Regions from separate parts of the Streptomyces sp. NPDC007164 genome, predicted to be linked through region 2. Evidence: riboswitches for the same ligand, from Rfam matches in the RefSeq annotation. Region 2 holds a riboswitch; the other holds the start of a gene.

Region 1 (7,367 bases), on a different contig from region 2:
GGCGGCCCGATGGGCCACGGCGTGGATGAACACGCTTCCACATTCGGGGAGTTGGCGCCTTATGGCCGCGTTCCGGATATCAGGAACGTACGGCCGCATTCGGGCTTCCGGGGGTGAACCGCCCGTTTGCGGGCGGTGGGGAGGCGCATCCGCCCTTCCGGCGCGGGAACGCGAGGGCGGTGGGGAGGCGCATCCGCCCTCCCGGTGCGGGGACGCGCGACCGGGTGTCCGGACGGGTCAGTACGCGCCCTGGGGCGGGTAGCCGTAGCCCGCGACGGGGGCCGCCGGGGCGTGCGCCTCGCGGTCGTAGAACGGGCGGGCGTTGGCCCGCAGCCACATCGCGACCGGGTCGTACTCGTCGGACATCGCGACGGTGGAGACGGGCAGCCCCTCCGGGACGGCGGAGACCGACTGCTGCATCATCGCGCGCGCCGCGTCCACCGAGGGCGGGCTCGTGTCGTAGAGGTCGAGGCCGATGGTGAGGTACGGGACGCCGAGCGCGGGCTGCACCCAGGCGCGGCGCAGCGAGCGGATCGCCGGGGTGTGGTGGGCGTTCTGCGTGAGCAGGGCGTAGAACTGCGGGATCTCGATGCCCGGCTCGGTGAGCCGGAGCGGGCCGGCGGGCATCCGGTCGAGGCCGGTGGCGATCCGGCGCAGATCCAGCCAGGGGATGCCCACTCCGCCGCCCGGGGCGTGCGGGTTGAGCCAGATGCCCCAGCGGTCGGGAAAGAGGGTGCGGGCGATGTCCCGGCCGTCGACCAGCTCATGGGCGCGGTTCCAGCCGCTGGCCGAGAGCTCCTGGGCGGAGGTCACACAGGGGGCGTAGCCGAGGCCGTCGACCTCCATGTTTCCGTACTGGGCGTCGGGCGAGCCCGCCTGGCCCTGCCAGAGGAGCATCCAGATCCGGCCGCCCGCGAGGGCCTGCAGCAGCGCCTCGTACGCGTCGTAGCGCCCGGGCGTCACTTGGCGCAGCATGTGCTCGACCTGCCCGGCCGCCGCGGTGCCTGACGCACTCACCTGGTCCCGCCCCTCTTCGATCCACTGTGTCGGCCCGCCGCCCCGGGCACACGGGTGCGGCATGATGCCGAGGCACCAGCCATGAAACCAGCTTAGACCGACCGGCAATTGGGGGGTGGGAGAAGGAGCGGGGCTGGGTGCGTGCGGCTGCAAGGCGGAGGATTGAGGCAACGCGGAGCGTTGTTGATTGACGACAACGCCGCAGACGCGCGTGCCCAGCCCCGCGACGCCGCCCCCCAATTGCCGGTCGGTCTTATGCGCCGGTCCTGACACCGACTTGACGTCATGGGTCCGAGCGGTGTTCCCGGCCGGTGCCCGGTGGGGGCCCCGCGCCGGGTTCTATATGCCCGCTCGCTGGTAGAACGGCCGGATCCGCTCCCGCATCCAGTCGCCGACCGGGTCCTGTGCCACGTCGAGCAGTACGAGATTGACCGGCCAGGGAACCTCGACCCGGCCCAGAGCGCGGCCGAGGGCGTCCATCGGGGCATTGCGCCCCGCACCGTCCCAGGTGGAGAACTCGACGCCGATGAAGAGGACGGGGTCGCCGCCCTCGATGCTGGCCAGCGCCCGGCGGGCGGAGAGCACCACACCGCTCTCCTCGAACTCACCGGCCGCGGCGGCCAGGAAGTCGACCGGCTCCTCCTTCCAGTCCGGCTCGTACAGCCGGACCCTGCCGCCGCCGGCTGGCCCGTCCAGCGGAGTGCGCCCGGCCCGGCAGAGTTCGGCCACGGCGGGCGGGGGCAGCGGCATCCCGACCGCGCCGCCCGGGTTCACCGCGATGCCGAGCTGCGGCGGCAGCCCCCGGGCGAAGTCGCGGGCGGGCGCGACGGTGAAGGACATATGGGTGCCGACACAGGCGAGGAACTGCTGTTCGGAGCTGAAGACGGGGACGTACGGGGCGCCCTCGATCTCCACCGCCGGCAGATCCAGCGCCCCCGAGTCGGGACCGCCGCCGTTGGGCAGCGGCACCCAGACCTGGCTGCGGCCGAGCACCTCGACGAGCCGTCCGCCCGCCTCCGGGCTGCCCACCGAGGCCATCAGCACTTCTTCGAGCTCATTGGCCGGCCATCCGCCCTGCGGATGGGACTGGACCTGCGCCGGAACGTCCACTGCTTCCCCTTCTCGCCCAAGCCTTCCGGCAGAAGATTAACGCCCGGCCCCGCCACCGACCCGCGGCCCGGTCACCGGCCGCCGGGCGGCCCGTCCGCGAACCCGATCCGGGCGAGCCGCCCCGCCGCCTCCCGGTCCAGCAGCACCGCCGAGCCGCACCCGGGCGGCAGCAGCCCCGTCTCCGTCGCCCGCAGCAGCCTGCCCACCGCCCTGCGGTGCCGGGCGAAGGCGTATCCCGATACGCCGCGTCCGCGCTCGCGCTGGCCCTCCCGCGCGGTCTCGGGCGTGACGTCGAGCAGGACCAGATGCAGCACCCGGCCCCTGCGCCGCGCGTCCCGGGCCAGCCAGCCGCGCACCCAGGACTGCGTCCCGCAGTCGTGGACGACGACGGACTCCCCGGAGCGCAGCACCCGCCACAGCCCCCAGTAGTGGGCGGCGCGGACGAGCGGGCGGTAGAGGGCGTACGGGAATAAGCGGGGCACGGACCGCGCCCAGCGGTCCCGGGTGTCCTGGGAGTCGATGGCGTGCGCCGTCGTCACCGCGCGCCGGATGAGCGTCGACTTGCCGCTGCCGGGCAGCCCGGAGACCACCACCACGTCGCCCGCCGCGAAACGCAGGGCGCGCGGGCTGCGCCCGGCCCGCTCCCGCAGATCCCGCACGACGGGCGCGTGCGGGCCGGACACCTCCCTGGCCGGGGCCCCCGGCTGTGCGGGCATCGCCCCGTGCGCGAACCCCGCGGTCGTCGCGTACCGCTGCAACGTCATCGCCCTCCCCCTGTCGGATCACCCCACGTATGCCCCTGAAGTGTAAAGAAAAGGTAATGCGGCACAACCGTCCGCGCCGGTGATTTCCGGCGGGGGACCGGGGCCCCACTCCGGCCCGATGCGTGCGATGATGGCCCGGCCAACTGCATAAAGGCCGTTCGAATCCGCGCGGGAGAGTTCCGGTCACTGCTGTGCCGGGCGCCGAAGGAGCAAGTTCCTCCCTTGAATCTCTCAGGCCCCGTACCGCGTGGATGAGGCAGATCTGAAAAGCGGGCCGCTTCGCGGCTCCACCCAAGGTGCAAGCCGGACCCCTCCAGGGGATCTCGGCGAACCTCTCAGGTTCCGATGACAGATGGGGAGGGATCGTCCTCGTCGTCATGCCCTGGGAGTCATATCCATGAGCACCGCCCCCCGCCTCACCGCCCTCGATGCCCTGCATCGCTCGCTGGGCGCCACGATGACCGACTTCGCGGGCTGGGACATGCCGCTGCGGTACGCCAGTGAGCGCGACGAGCACAACGCCGTCCGCACCAGGGCCGGCCTCTTCGACCTCTCGCACATGGGCGAGATCACCGTCACCGGCCCCCAGGCCGTCGACCTGCTGAACTTCGCGCTCGTCGGCAACATCGGCACCGTCTCGGTGGGCCGCGCCCGCTACACGATGATCTGCGCCGAGGACGGCGGCATCCTGGACGACCTGATCGTGTACCGGTTGGGGGAGGCGGAGGCCCCCGAGTATCTGGTCGTCGCCAACGCCGGCAACGCCCAGCTGGTCCTCGACTCGATCACGGAGCGCGCCGGGGGCTTCGACGCCGAGGTGCGCGACGACCGCGACGCGTACGCGCTGCTCGCCGTCCAGGGCCCGGAGTCCCCCGCCATCCTGGCCTCGGTCACCGACGCCGACCTGGACGGCCTGAAGTACTACGCCGGTCTGCCGGGCACGGTCGCCGGTGTCCCCGCACTGATCGCCCGTACCGGCTACACCGGCGAGGACGGCTTCGAGCTGTTCGTCGCCCCCGAGCACGCCGAGCAGTTGTGGCGGGCGCTCACCGAGGCCGGTGCCTCGCGTGGCCTGATCCCGTGCGGCCTCTCCTGCCGCGACACGCTGCGTCTGGAGGCGGGCATGCCGCTGTACGGGCACGAGCTGACCACGGAGCTCACCCCCTTCGACGCCGGTCTCGGCCGGGTCGTGAAGTTCGAGAAGGAGGGCGACTTCGTCGGCCGCAAGGCCCTGGAGGCCGCCGCCGAGCGCGCCGAGACCGCCCCGCCGCGCAAGCTGGTCGGCCTGGTCGCCGAGGGCCGCCGGGTGCCGCGCGCCGGCTACCCCGTTGTCGCCGTGGGCGGATCCGGCGTCCAGGTCGTCGGCGAGGTCACCTCCGGCGCCCCGTCCCCGACCCTGGGCAGGCCGATCGCCATGGCGTACGTCGACGCCGCGCACGCCACGCCCGGCGCCGAGGGCGTCGGAGTGGACATCCGGGGCACCCACGAACCGTACGAGGTCGTGGCGCTGCCGTTCTACAAGCGCCAGAAGTGACGTCGGCGCTCCCGAAGAAGTGACGCAGTCGCGTCTCACACCGTAAGACCACCGTTCATCAGCACTCCCCCGCGTACAGGAGAATTCAGGTCATGAGCAACCCCCAGCAGCTGCGTTACAGCAAGGAGCACGAGTGGCTGTCGGCCGTCGAGGACGGTGTGGCCACGATCGGTATCACCGAGCACGCGGCCAACGCGCTCGGCGATGTCGTCTTCGCCCAGCTTCCCGCGGTCGGTGACACGGTGACCGCGGGCGAGACCTGCGGTGAGCTGGAGTCGACCAAGTCGGTGAGCGACCTGTACTCGCCGGTCACCGGTGAGGTCACCGCCGCGAACCAGGACGTCGTGGACGACCCGTCGCTGGTGAACTCCGCGCCCTTCGAAGGCGGCTGGCTGTTCAAGGTACGTGTCGCGGAGGAGCCGAAGGACCTGCTCTCCGCCGACGAGTACACCGAGTTCTCCGGCAACTAAAGACCCCAAGGGACCACCTGATGTCGCTTCTCAACTCCTCCCTCCACGAGCTGGACCCGGACGTCGCCGCCGCTGTCGACGCCGAGCTCCACCGTCAGCAGTCCACCCTCGAAATGATCGCCTCGGAGAACTTCGCTCCGGTCGCGGTCATGGAGGCCCAGGGCTCCGTCCTCACCAACAAGTACGCCGAGGGCTACCCCGGCCGCCGCTACTACGGCGGCTGCGAGCACGTCGACGTGGTCGAGCAGATCGCCATCGACCGCATCAAGGCGCTGTTCGGCGCCGAGGCCGCGAACGTCCAGCCGCACTCCGGTGCGCAGGCCAACGCCGCCGCGATGTTCGCGCTGCTCAAGCCGGGCGACACGATCATGGGCCTGAACCTGGCCCACGGCGGTCACCTGACCCACGGCATGAAGATCAACTTCTCCGGCAAGCTCTACAACGTGGTCCCGTACCACGTCGACGAGACCGGCGTCGTGGACATGGCCGAGGTCGAGCGTCTGGCCAAGGAGTCCAAGCCGAAGCTGATCGTCGCCGGCTGGTCCGCGTACCCCCGTCAGCTGGACTTCGCCGCCTTCCGCCGCATCGCGGACGAGGTCGGCGCGTACCTGATGGTCGACATGGCGCACTTCGCCGGCCTGGTGGCCGCGGGGCTGCACCCCAACCCGGTGCCGCACGCCCACGTCGTCACGACCACCACGCACAAGACCCTCGGCGGTCCGCGCGGTGGCGTCATCCTGTCGACGCAGGAGCTCGCCAAGAAGATCAACTCCGCGGTCTTCCCGGGCCAGCAGGGCGGCCCGCTGGAGCACGTGATCGCGGCCAAGGCGGTCTCGTTCAAGGTCGCGGCGACCGAGGAGTTCAAGGAGCGCCAGCAGCGCACCCTGGATGGCGCCCGCATCCTCGCCGAGCGCCTGGTCCAGCCGGACGTCACCGAGGTCGGTGTCTCCGTGCTGTCCGGCGGTACGGACGTCCACCTGGTCCTCGTCGACCTGCGCAACTCGGAGCTGGACGGCCAGCAGGCCGAGGACCGGCTGCACGAGCTGGGCATCACGGTCAACCGGAACGCCATTCCGAACGACCCGCGGCCGCCGATGGTCACCTCGGGCCTGCGGATCGGTACGCCGGCCCTGGCCACCCGCGGCTTCCGGGACGAGGACTTCACCGAGGTCGCGGAGATCATCGCCGCCGCCCTCAAGCCGTCGTACGACGCGGACGCCCTGAAGGCCCGCGTCGTCGCGCTGGCCGAGAAGTTCCCGCTGTACCCCGGCCTGAAGTAGTCCGGACAAGTTCTGGTAACACGTTGGGGCGGGGCACCGCGCACACTGAACTGTGAGCGCGGTGCCCCGTCCCATGCCCCCGCCCTCCGGGCCGCCGGCCCGTAGCCCGTACCGCACCACCCGGCAGACAACGACGTCTACCAACCCCTTGAGGAGTCACCGTGGCCATCTCGGTCTTCGACCTGTTCTCGATCGGCATCGGCCCGTCCAGCTCCCATACGGTCGGCCCGATGCGCGCCGCCCGGATGTTCGCGCGCCGGCTGAAGAACGAGGGGCTGATCGCCCACACCGTCTCGATACGCGCCGAGCTGTACGGCTCGCTCGGTGCGACCGGCCACGGCCACGGCACCCCGAAGGCCGTCCTGCTCGGCCTGGAGGGCGAGTCGCCGCGCACCGTCGACGTGGAGTCCGCCGACGCCCGGGTGGAGCAGATCCGCTCCACGGGCCGGATCAACCTCCTCGGCATGCACGAGATCGACTTCGACGCCGACGAGCAGCTGATCCTGCACCGCCGCAAGGCCCTGCCGTACCACGCGAACGGCATGACGATCCTCGCCTTCGACCACGAGGGCGGCCTGCTCCTGGAGAAGACGTACTACTCGGTCGGCGGCGGCTTCGTCGTGGACGAGGACGCGGTCGGCGAGGACCGGATCGTGCTCGACGACACCGTCCTCAAGCACCCCTTCCGCACCGGCGACGAACTGCTGCGGCTCGCCCACGACACCGGCCTGTCCATCTCCTCGCTGATGCTGGAGAACGAGAAGGCCTGGCGCACCGAGGACGAGATCCGCTCGGGCCTGCTGGACATCTGGCGCGTCATGCAGGCCTGTGTCTCGCGCGGCATGTCCCGCGAGGGCATCCTGCCCGGCGGCCTCAAGGTCCGCCGCCGCGCCGCGAACACCGCCCGCCAGCTGCGCGCCGAGGGCGACCCCCAGACCCACGCGATGGAGTGGATCACCCTCTACGCGATGGCGGTCAACGAGGAGAACGCGGCGGGCGGCCGGGTCGTCACCGCCCCCACCAACGGCGCCGCGGGCATCATCCCGGCGGTCCTGCACTACTACATGAACTTCGCGGCCGGCGGCGCCACCGAGGCCGAGAAGGAGGACGGCGTGGTCCGCTTCCTCCTCGCGGCCGGGGCCATCGGCATGCTCTTCAAGGAGAACGCCTCCATCTCCGGCGCCGAGGTCGG
Region 2 (7,367 bases):
GGGACACAGCGGCTCTACAGTTTCCGGGACGTCGTCCTGCTGAAGATCGTGAAGCGCTTCCTGGACACCGGTGTGGCGCTCCAGAACATCCGCACCACGGTCCAGCATCTGCGGGCCCGCGGATTCCAGGACCTTGAGCGGATGACGCTGATGAGCGACGGGGCGACGGTCTACGAGTGCTCCTCGCCCGACGAGGTCGTCAGTCTGCTCCAGGGCGGCCAGGGGGTCTTCGGCATCGCGGTGGGAGTGGTGTGGCAGGACGTGGACGCCGCACTCTCGCAGCTACACGGTGAGCGGGTGGACACCGGCGAGACCCTCATCGGGAACAACCCCACCGATGAGCTGGCGCGGCGGCGTAATCGCGCCGGCTGACGCGGCCGAGGGTTCGGGCGCGGCGATTGTCAGTGCCGTAGGGCAGCATCGATTGATGTGAGAGCCGCGCCCACCATCCTGCATCTGGACATGGATGCCTTCTACGCCTCCGCTGAGCAGGCGGCGAAGCCCAGCCTGCGCGGCAAGCCGGTGGTGGTGGGCGGGCTCGGACCGCGTGGAGTGGTCGCCACCGCGTCGTACGAGGCCCGTCGCTTCGGGGTGCACTCGGCGATGCCCACGGCGCAGGCGCGGCGGCTGGCGCCCAACGCGGCCTATCTGGTGCCCCGCTTCCAGCTGTACCGGACCGTGAGCGACCAGGTGATGGAGCTGCTGGCGAGGCTCTCCCCGCTGGTGGAGCCCCTCAGCCTGGACGAGGCCTTCGTGGACCTGGAGGCCGGGGGGACGGCCGACGACGCGGCTTCGGCGCGGGAGATCGGTGAGCAGTTGCGTACGGCCATCAAGGCGGTCACCGGGCTCACCGGATCGGTCGGGCTCGCCGGTTCCAAGATGCTGGCCAAGATCGCCTCGGAGGAGGCGAAGCCGAACGGCCTGCTGCTCATAGAGCCGGGCACGGAGCGGGAGCTGCTCGCGCCCATGTCGGTGCGGATCCTCCCCGGTGTCGGGCCGGCGACGGCGGATCATCTGCGCCGTGCCGGGATGACGACGGTCGACGACCTGGTCGAGGCGGGTGAGGACGAGCTGGTACGCCTGCTGGGGAAGGCGCACGGGCGCTCGTTGCACCGGATGGCGTTCGGGTACGACGACCGGCCGGTGGTCGCGGAGCGGGACGCCAAGTCGGTGTCGGTCGAGGACACCTTCGACGCCGATCTGCACGACCGGGTGCGGATCAGGACCGAGGTCGAGCGGCTGGCCGACCGCTGCGTCCAGCGGCTGCGGGGCGCGGGGCGGTCCGGGCGCACGGTGGTGCTGAAGGTGCGCAGGTACGACTTCTCGACACTCACGAGGTCCGAGACGCTCCGTGGGCCCACGGACGACCCCACGGTGGTCCGTGAGGCCTCCGCACGTCTTTTGGAGTCCGTTGACACCACCGGGGGCGTCCGGCTCCTCGGAGTGGGCGTGACGGGGCTTGCCGACTACACACAGGAGGACCTCTTCGCCCAGGCCGCCGGCGAGCGCACCGCTGCCGGGGAATCGGCCCGGGAAGCGGCCGGGGAGCCGGCAGCGGGGACGGCACCGGCCGGGGACGAAGCCACTGAGCCGCCGGGCGATTCCCGGGCGGAGGTCCCGGAGAGTGCCGAGCAGCGCGCGGCACGGCGCTGGCCCGCCGGACACGACGTGCACCACGAGACGTACGGCCACGGCTGGGTGCAGGGCAGTGGTGTCGGACGGGTGACGGTGCGGTTCGAGGAGCCCGGATCGGCGCCCGGCCGGGTGCGTACGTTCCGGATCGACGACCCGGAGCTCCGGCCCGCCGATCCGCTGCCCCTGGTACGCGACCCGGTGGACTACTCGTCCTGGCCGGCCAGCCTGCCGAAGTCCCTGTCCGGTCCGGGCTCCCCGGGCGCGGAGTCCAGACCGTAGTGCCGGTAGAGCTGGAGTTCCTGTTCCGGCGAGAGATGACGGCCGACACCGAAGTCCGGTGCGTCCCTGATCAGGGCGCGGTCGAAGGGGATGCGCAGCGTGTCCTCCACGAATTCGCTGGGTTCCAGGGGGACGAACGCGTCCCGGCTGAAGAGTCCGGTACGTACGGCCGCCCACTCGGGCACCCCGGTCGCGTCGTCGAGATACACCTCGTCCACAGTTCCGATCTTGGTGCCCTTGCGGTCGAACGCCTTGCGGCCGATCAGGCTGCGCGGATCGATGTCGGTCTGCACGGTCCCTCCCACTGGTCGCGGCTACTCCACAAGCACTACAAAAAGGCAGATCCGGGTGGTTGGCCACTCGAGAAATCAGCCACGAACCCCGCTGGTAGGCTGGTCATGGCTGCTGACCCCGTGCGGGAGAGTCCTCCGGAGCTGATCCGAAGGCGCCGAAGGAGCAAATCCTCCCCGGAATCTCTCAGGCCCCCGTACCGCACGGACGAGGTCACTCTGGAAAGCAGGGCGGGTTTTGTGCGGCCGAGTGCCGGTGCGATTCCCTTCCTCACCGACGGTGAAAGCCGGTACGCCGCAGGGCGCGCCGGTGAAGCTCTCAGGTTGAGATGACAGAGGGGGAGGCCGTTCGGGCACCCGCGCCGCGGTGCCCCTCGCAGGTCGTTACAGACCAGGAGGCCTCCACCATGACCCCCCGCCGCACTCCGCTCTCCCAGCTGGAGCAGGGCATTCCGTTCGAGCAGCGCCACATCGGACCCGATGCCGAGGCGCAGTCGAAGATGCTCGCCCAGGTCGGTTACGGCTCGCTGGACGAACTCACCGCGGCCGCGGTGCCCGATGTCATCAAGAGCGCGGAGGCGCTCGGACTGCCGGCCGCGCGTACCGAGGCCGAGGTGCTCGCCGAGCTGCGTGAGCTCGCGGACCGCAACCAGGTGCTGGCCCCGATGATCGGGCTCGGCTACTACGGCACCTTCACCCCGCCGGTGATCCTGCGCAACGTCATGGAGAACCCCGCGTGGTACACGGCCTACACGCCGTACCAGCCGGAGATCTCGCAGGGCCGGCTGGAGGCGCTGCTCAACTTCCAGACGATGGTCGCCGAGCTGACCGGGCTGCCGACCTCCGGCGCCTCGCTGCTCGACGAGGGCACCGCGGCCGCCGAGGCCATGGCGCTCTCCCGGCGCGTCGGCAAGGTGCGCAACGGGGTCTTCCTGGTCGACGCCGACGCCCTGCCGCAGACGATCGCGGTCATCGAGACCCGCGCCGAGCCGACCGGTGTCGAGGTCGTCGTCGCCGACCTGTCCGAGGGCATCCCGGCGGAGATCGCCGAGCGCGGTGTCTTCGGCGTGCTGGTGCAGTACCCGGGCGCCTCCGGAGCCGTCCGGGACATCAAGCCCGTCGTCGAGCAGGCCCACGAGCTGGGTGCGGTCGTCACGGTCGCCGCCGACCTGCTCGCCCTGACCCTGCTCACCTCGCCCGGTGACCTGGGCGCGGACATCGCGGTCGGCACCACGCAGCGCTTCGGTGTGCCGATGGGCTTCGGCGGACCGCACGCCGGATTCATGGCCGTGCGCGAGAAGTTCGCCCGCAGCCTTCCCGGCCGCCTCGTCGGTGTCTCCGTCGACGCGGACGGCAACAAGGCCTACCGGCTGGCCCTGCAGACCCGCGAGCAGCACATCCGCCGCGAGAAGGCCACCAGCAACATCTGTACCGCCCAGGTACTGCTCGCGGTCATGGCCGGAATGTACGCGGTGTACCACGGCCCGGACGGGCTGCGGACGATCGCCCGGCGCACCCACCGTTACGCGACGATCCTGGCCGAGGGCCTGCGCGCCTCCGGGGTCGACATCGTGACCGGCGCCTTCTTCGACACCCTCACCGTGCGCGTCCCGGGCAGGGCCGCCGAGACCGTCGACGCCGCCCGCGAGCGCGGGGTCAACCTGCGGCTCGTCGACGCCGACCTGGTGTCCGTCGCCTGCGACGAGACCACCACCCGTACGCAGATCGCCGCCGTCTGGGCCGCCTTCGGTGCCGACGGTGACATAGAGGCGCTGGACGCCACCGTCGCCGACACGCTGCCCGAGGGGCTGCTGCGTTCCGACGAGATCCTCGCTCACCCGGTCTTCCACCAGCACCGCTCCGAGACCGCGATGCTGCGCTACCTGCGCAAGCTCGCGGACCGGGACTACGCGCTGGACCGTGGCATGATCCCGCTCGGCTCCTGCACCATGAAGCTGAACGCGACCACCGAGATGGAGTCGATCACCTGGCCCGAGTTCGGCGCGCTGCACCCCTTCGCGCCGGCCGAGCAGGCGCAGGGCTTCCTCACCCTCATCCGTGAGCTGGAGGAGCGTCTCGCCGAGGTCACCGGGTACGACGCGGTCTCGATCCAGCCGAACGCGGGCTCGCAGGGCGAGTTCGCCGGCCTTCTGGCCGTACGCGCGTACCACCGTGCCAATGGTGACGAGCAGCGCACCATCTGCCTCATCCCGTCCTCCGCGCACGGCACCAACGCGGCCAGCGCCGTCATGGCCGGCATGAAGGTCGTCGTCGTCAAGACCGCCGACGACGGCGAGGTGGACATCGAAGACCTCCGCGCCAAGATCGAGAAGCACCGCGACGAGCTCGCCGTGCTCATGATCACGTACCCGTCGACGCACGGTGTGTTCGAGGAGCACGTCGCCGACATCTGCGCCGAGGTGCACGACGTCGGCGGTCAGGTGTACGTCGACGGCGCCAACCTCAACGCGCTGGTGGGCCTCGCCAAGCCGGGCCGGTTCGGCGGCGATGTCTCGCACCTGAACCTGCACAAGACCTTCTGCATCCCGCACGGCGGCGGTGGCCCCGGCGTCGGCCCGGTCGGGGTGCGCGCGCACCTCGCGCCGTACCTGCCGAACCACCCGCTGCAGCCCGCCGCCGGCCCCGAGACCGGTGTCGGACCGATCTCGGCCGCCCCGTGGGGCTCGGCCGGCATCCTCCCGATCTCCTGGGCGTACGTACGTCTGATGGGTGGCGAGGGCCTCAAGCGGGCGACGCAGGTCGCCGTGCTCGCCGCGAACTACATCGCCAAGCGCCTTGAGCCGCACTACCCGATCCTGTACAACGGCCCGGCCGGTCTGGTCGCGCACGAGTGCATCGTGGACCTGCGGCCGATCTCCAGGGACACCGGCGTCAGCGTCGACGACATCGCCAAGCGTCTGATCGACTACGGCTTCCACTCGCCGACCATGTCGTTCCCGGTCGCCGGGACGCTGATGATCGAGCCGACCGAGAGCGAGAACCTGGCGGAGCTCGACCGGTTCTGCGACACGATGATCGCCATCCGCGGCGAGGTCGAGAAGGTGGCCTCCGGCGAGTGGAGCGCGGACGACAACCCGCTGCACAACGCCCCGCACACCGCCGCGATGCTGGGCGGGGAGTGGAAGCACGGGTACAGCCGTGAGGTGGCGGTCTTCCCAGCCGGCGTCTCGGCCGCCGACAAGTACTGGCCGCCGGTGCGCCGGATCGACGGAGCCTTCGGCGACCGCAACCTCGTCTGTTCCTGCCCGCCGCTGGACGAGTACGACAGCTGAGTCATGAGCGCGGGGGAGTGACGCGGACATGCGTCGGGGCCGGTTCGGAGATTTCTCCGGGCCGGCCCCAGCTCGTACCGGCCGCGATCAGGCGGCCTTCATCACTCGGTCGGTTCCCAGGGGCCGGTGCGGTGCGATGATCTGGCCGTCCGGGAGCAGCTCGCCGGTGTCCTCGAAGAGCAGGACCCCGTTGCACAGCAGGCTCCAGCCCTGTTCCGGGTGGTGGGCCGTCAGGCGGGCGGCCTCCCGGTCGGCTGAGTCGGCGGTCGGGCATGGTGGCTGGTGCTGGCACATGGCTGGGTTCTTTCGCTGCGTTGTAGTGAATGTCCTGCGGCTGGATGAGGTGTTCATGGCCGCCCCCCCCGTATCGATCGGTCCGGTCCCAGTGTTGCCCCACGGGCGTCAATCCGCAGGGATTTGGCAGCAGCACTTGTCCTTACTCGGAGGACGCATCACCCGCGCGGACGGTTCACCGCAACTGCACTGTCACTTCGGGTGGTTCGGGGTGGCCGGACCGGGCTAGTCCGGACGGGCATCGAAGTGCGCCCCCCCAGCACTGTGCCCCGCCACCAGGGAAGGTGACGGGGCACAGCGTTCTCGTACAGGGCGCGGCAATCTCGTACGGGGGTGCGGTTCTCAGGCCGGTGAGCCGAGCAGGGGGCCGGGGCCGGGGGTGATGCGCAGCGTCATCACGCGGAGCAGATCGGCGACCCGGTGCGGGCGATGGGCCGCGATGCCCGGCGGGGCGGGGGCCAGCGGAACGAGGAGGTCGGCCGGGGCGAGCTCCCCGCCGGCGGCGTCGGCCTCGGCGTCGCCGTGCAGCCACAGCGCGAGCATGTAGAGCTCCGGGATGGACAGCAGCCGTGGCTGATAGTGCGTGGTGACCGTCTCGGCCTGGCGCAGGGCGAGTTCGGTCGAGGCGATGTAGGGGCCCTCGAAGAAGTGCGAGAACGTCCAGCCGTCCGGCGTGAGCATGGTGTCCGCCGCGGCTACGGGCTGCTCCGCGCTGCGGATCAGGAACCGCCACGCGGCGAGCCGGGTGGCGGGAGCGAGCCCGCCCGGCCCGATCCGGTCCAGTACATGGACGGGGAGCGGGAGTTCGGGGCTCAGCGGTCCCTCGGCGGATCGGAGGGCTGGGGTGCGGGCCTCGCGGACTGCGGTGGGTGAACCGAGTGCCGCGAGAACGCTGCGCAGAGCGGGCGCGGGAGCCGGGGGAACATGCAGCGGCATAGTGGGTCGCCTCTCACTTCGGAGACACGGTGGTGCGTGGGCGGGTGCAGACGGCGCTGTCGGCATGCGGGGCCAGAGGAGGCCGGTGACTGGGCCGGTGCGTCAACTCTCTGCCTCGTCCGCGGAGTTTATACGACACGTGTTCACGCGGTGATTCCACTAGCCGTCGCAGCTATTTCCGACAAGGCGGTATCGAGACTTTATTATGCGGAGAATCTGCTGATTTTGCGTCAGCGGCGCAGCCGCCGCCTGGGATTTTTCCCCGGCCGCGGACGGCCGAAACGCGACGGTGTATTCACCATGCGCCGGGATGGGAAACCCGCGCTGCGTCATGCCCATGGAATGTGCCTCGGGCGGGCGCACTCAGATTACTGGCTCCGCGGCGTTCGCGGGGGCGTTATGGATCACCCGGCCTGGGCATTATCGATCGTGACGCGAGCGGCCTGGGCCGCGGGCCGCCACTTGAGGGAGGGACGCTCCGATGGGGGAGAAGGTCGTGGCGGGCGCCTTTGACCTGTCCGATCGGCAGGGGTACCGCAGGAAGCTCCACCAGTGCCTGGAGGGGCTGGAGCGGCTGCTGGCGGAGCGGAGGTTCGACCGGCCGCGCAACCTCATGGGCGTGGAGATCGAGCTGAATCTC

What was found. Region 2 has a riboswitch for glycine ahead of gcvP (aminomethyl-transferring glycine dehydrogenase). Riboswitches for the same ligand answer to the same signal wherever they lie in the genome.
Region 1: it holds a riboswitch for glycine, as region 2 does, so the genes downstream of both, gcvT (glycine cleavage system aminomethyltransferase GcvT) here and gcvP (aminomethyl-transferring glycine dehydrogenase) in region 2, are expected to answer to the same signal.

Annotation. Positions count from the first base shown of each region.
Region 1 covers NZ_JBEYFB010000034.1:60,129-67,495, forward strand. Annotated here, with positions in the region: gene ABZ622_RS31115 (enhanced serine sensitivity protein SseB C-terminal domain-containing protein) at 238-1,017, opposite strand; gene ABZ622_RS31120 (enhanced serine sensitivity protein SseB) at 1,357-2,127, opposite strand; gene ABZ622_RS31125 (AAA family ATPase) at 2,199-2,891, opposite strand; glycine riboswitch at 3,051-3,147, shown strand; gene gcvT (glycine cleavage system aminomethyltransferase GcvT) at 3,289-4,425, shown strand; gene gcvH (glycine cleavage system protein GcvH) at 4,518-4,895, shown strand; gene glyA (serine hydroxymethyltransferase) at 4,916-6,175, shown strand; gene ABZ622_RS31145 (L-serine ammonia-lyase) at 6,337-7,367, shown strand, end outside.
Region 2 covers NZ_JBEYFB010000056.1:24,665-32,031, reverse strand. Annotated here, with positions in the region: gene ABZ622_RS36630 (MerR family transcriptional regulator) at 1-372, shown strand, start outside; gene ABZ622_RS36625 (DNA polymerase IV) at 430-1,914, shown strand; gene ABZ622_RS36620 (PRC-barrel domain-containing protein) at 1,839-2,207, opposite strand; glycine riboswitch at 2,321-2,417, shown strand; gene gcvP (aminomethyl-transferring glycine dehydrogenase) at 2,612-5,497, shown strand; gene ABZ622_RS36610 (DUF5999 family protein) at 5,585-5,791, opposite strand; gene ABZ622_RS36605 (hypothetical protein) at 6,134-6,727, opposite strand; gene ABZ622_RS36600 (glutamate-cysteine ligase family protein) at 7,209-7,367, shown strand, end outside.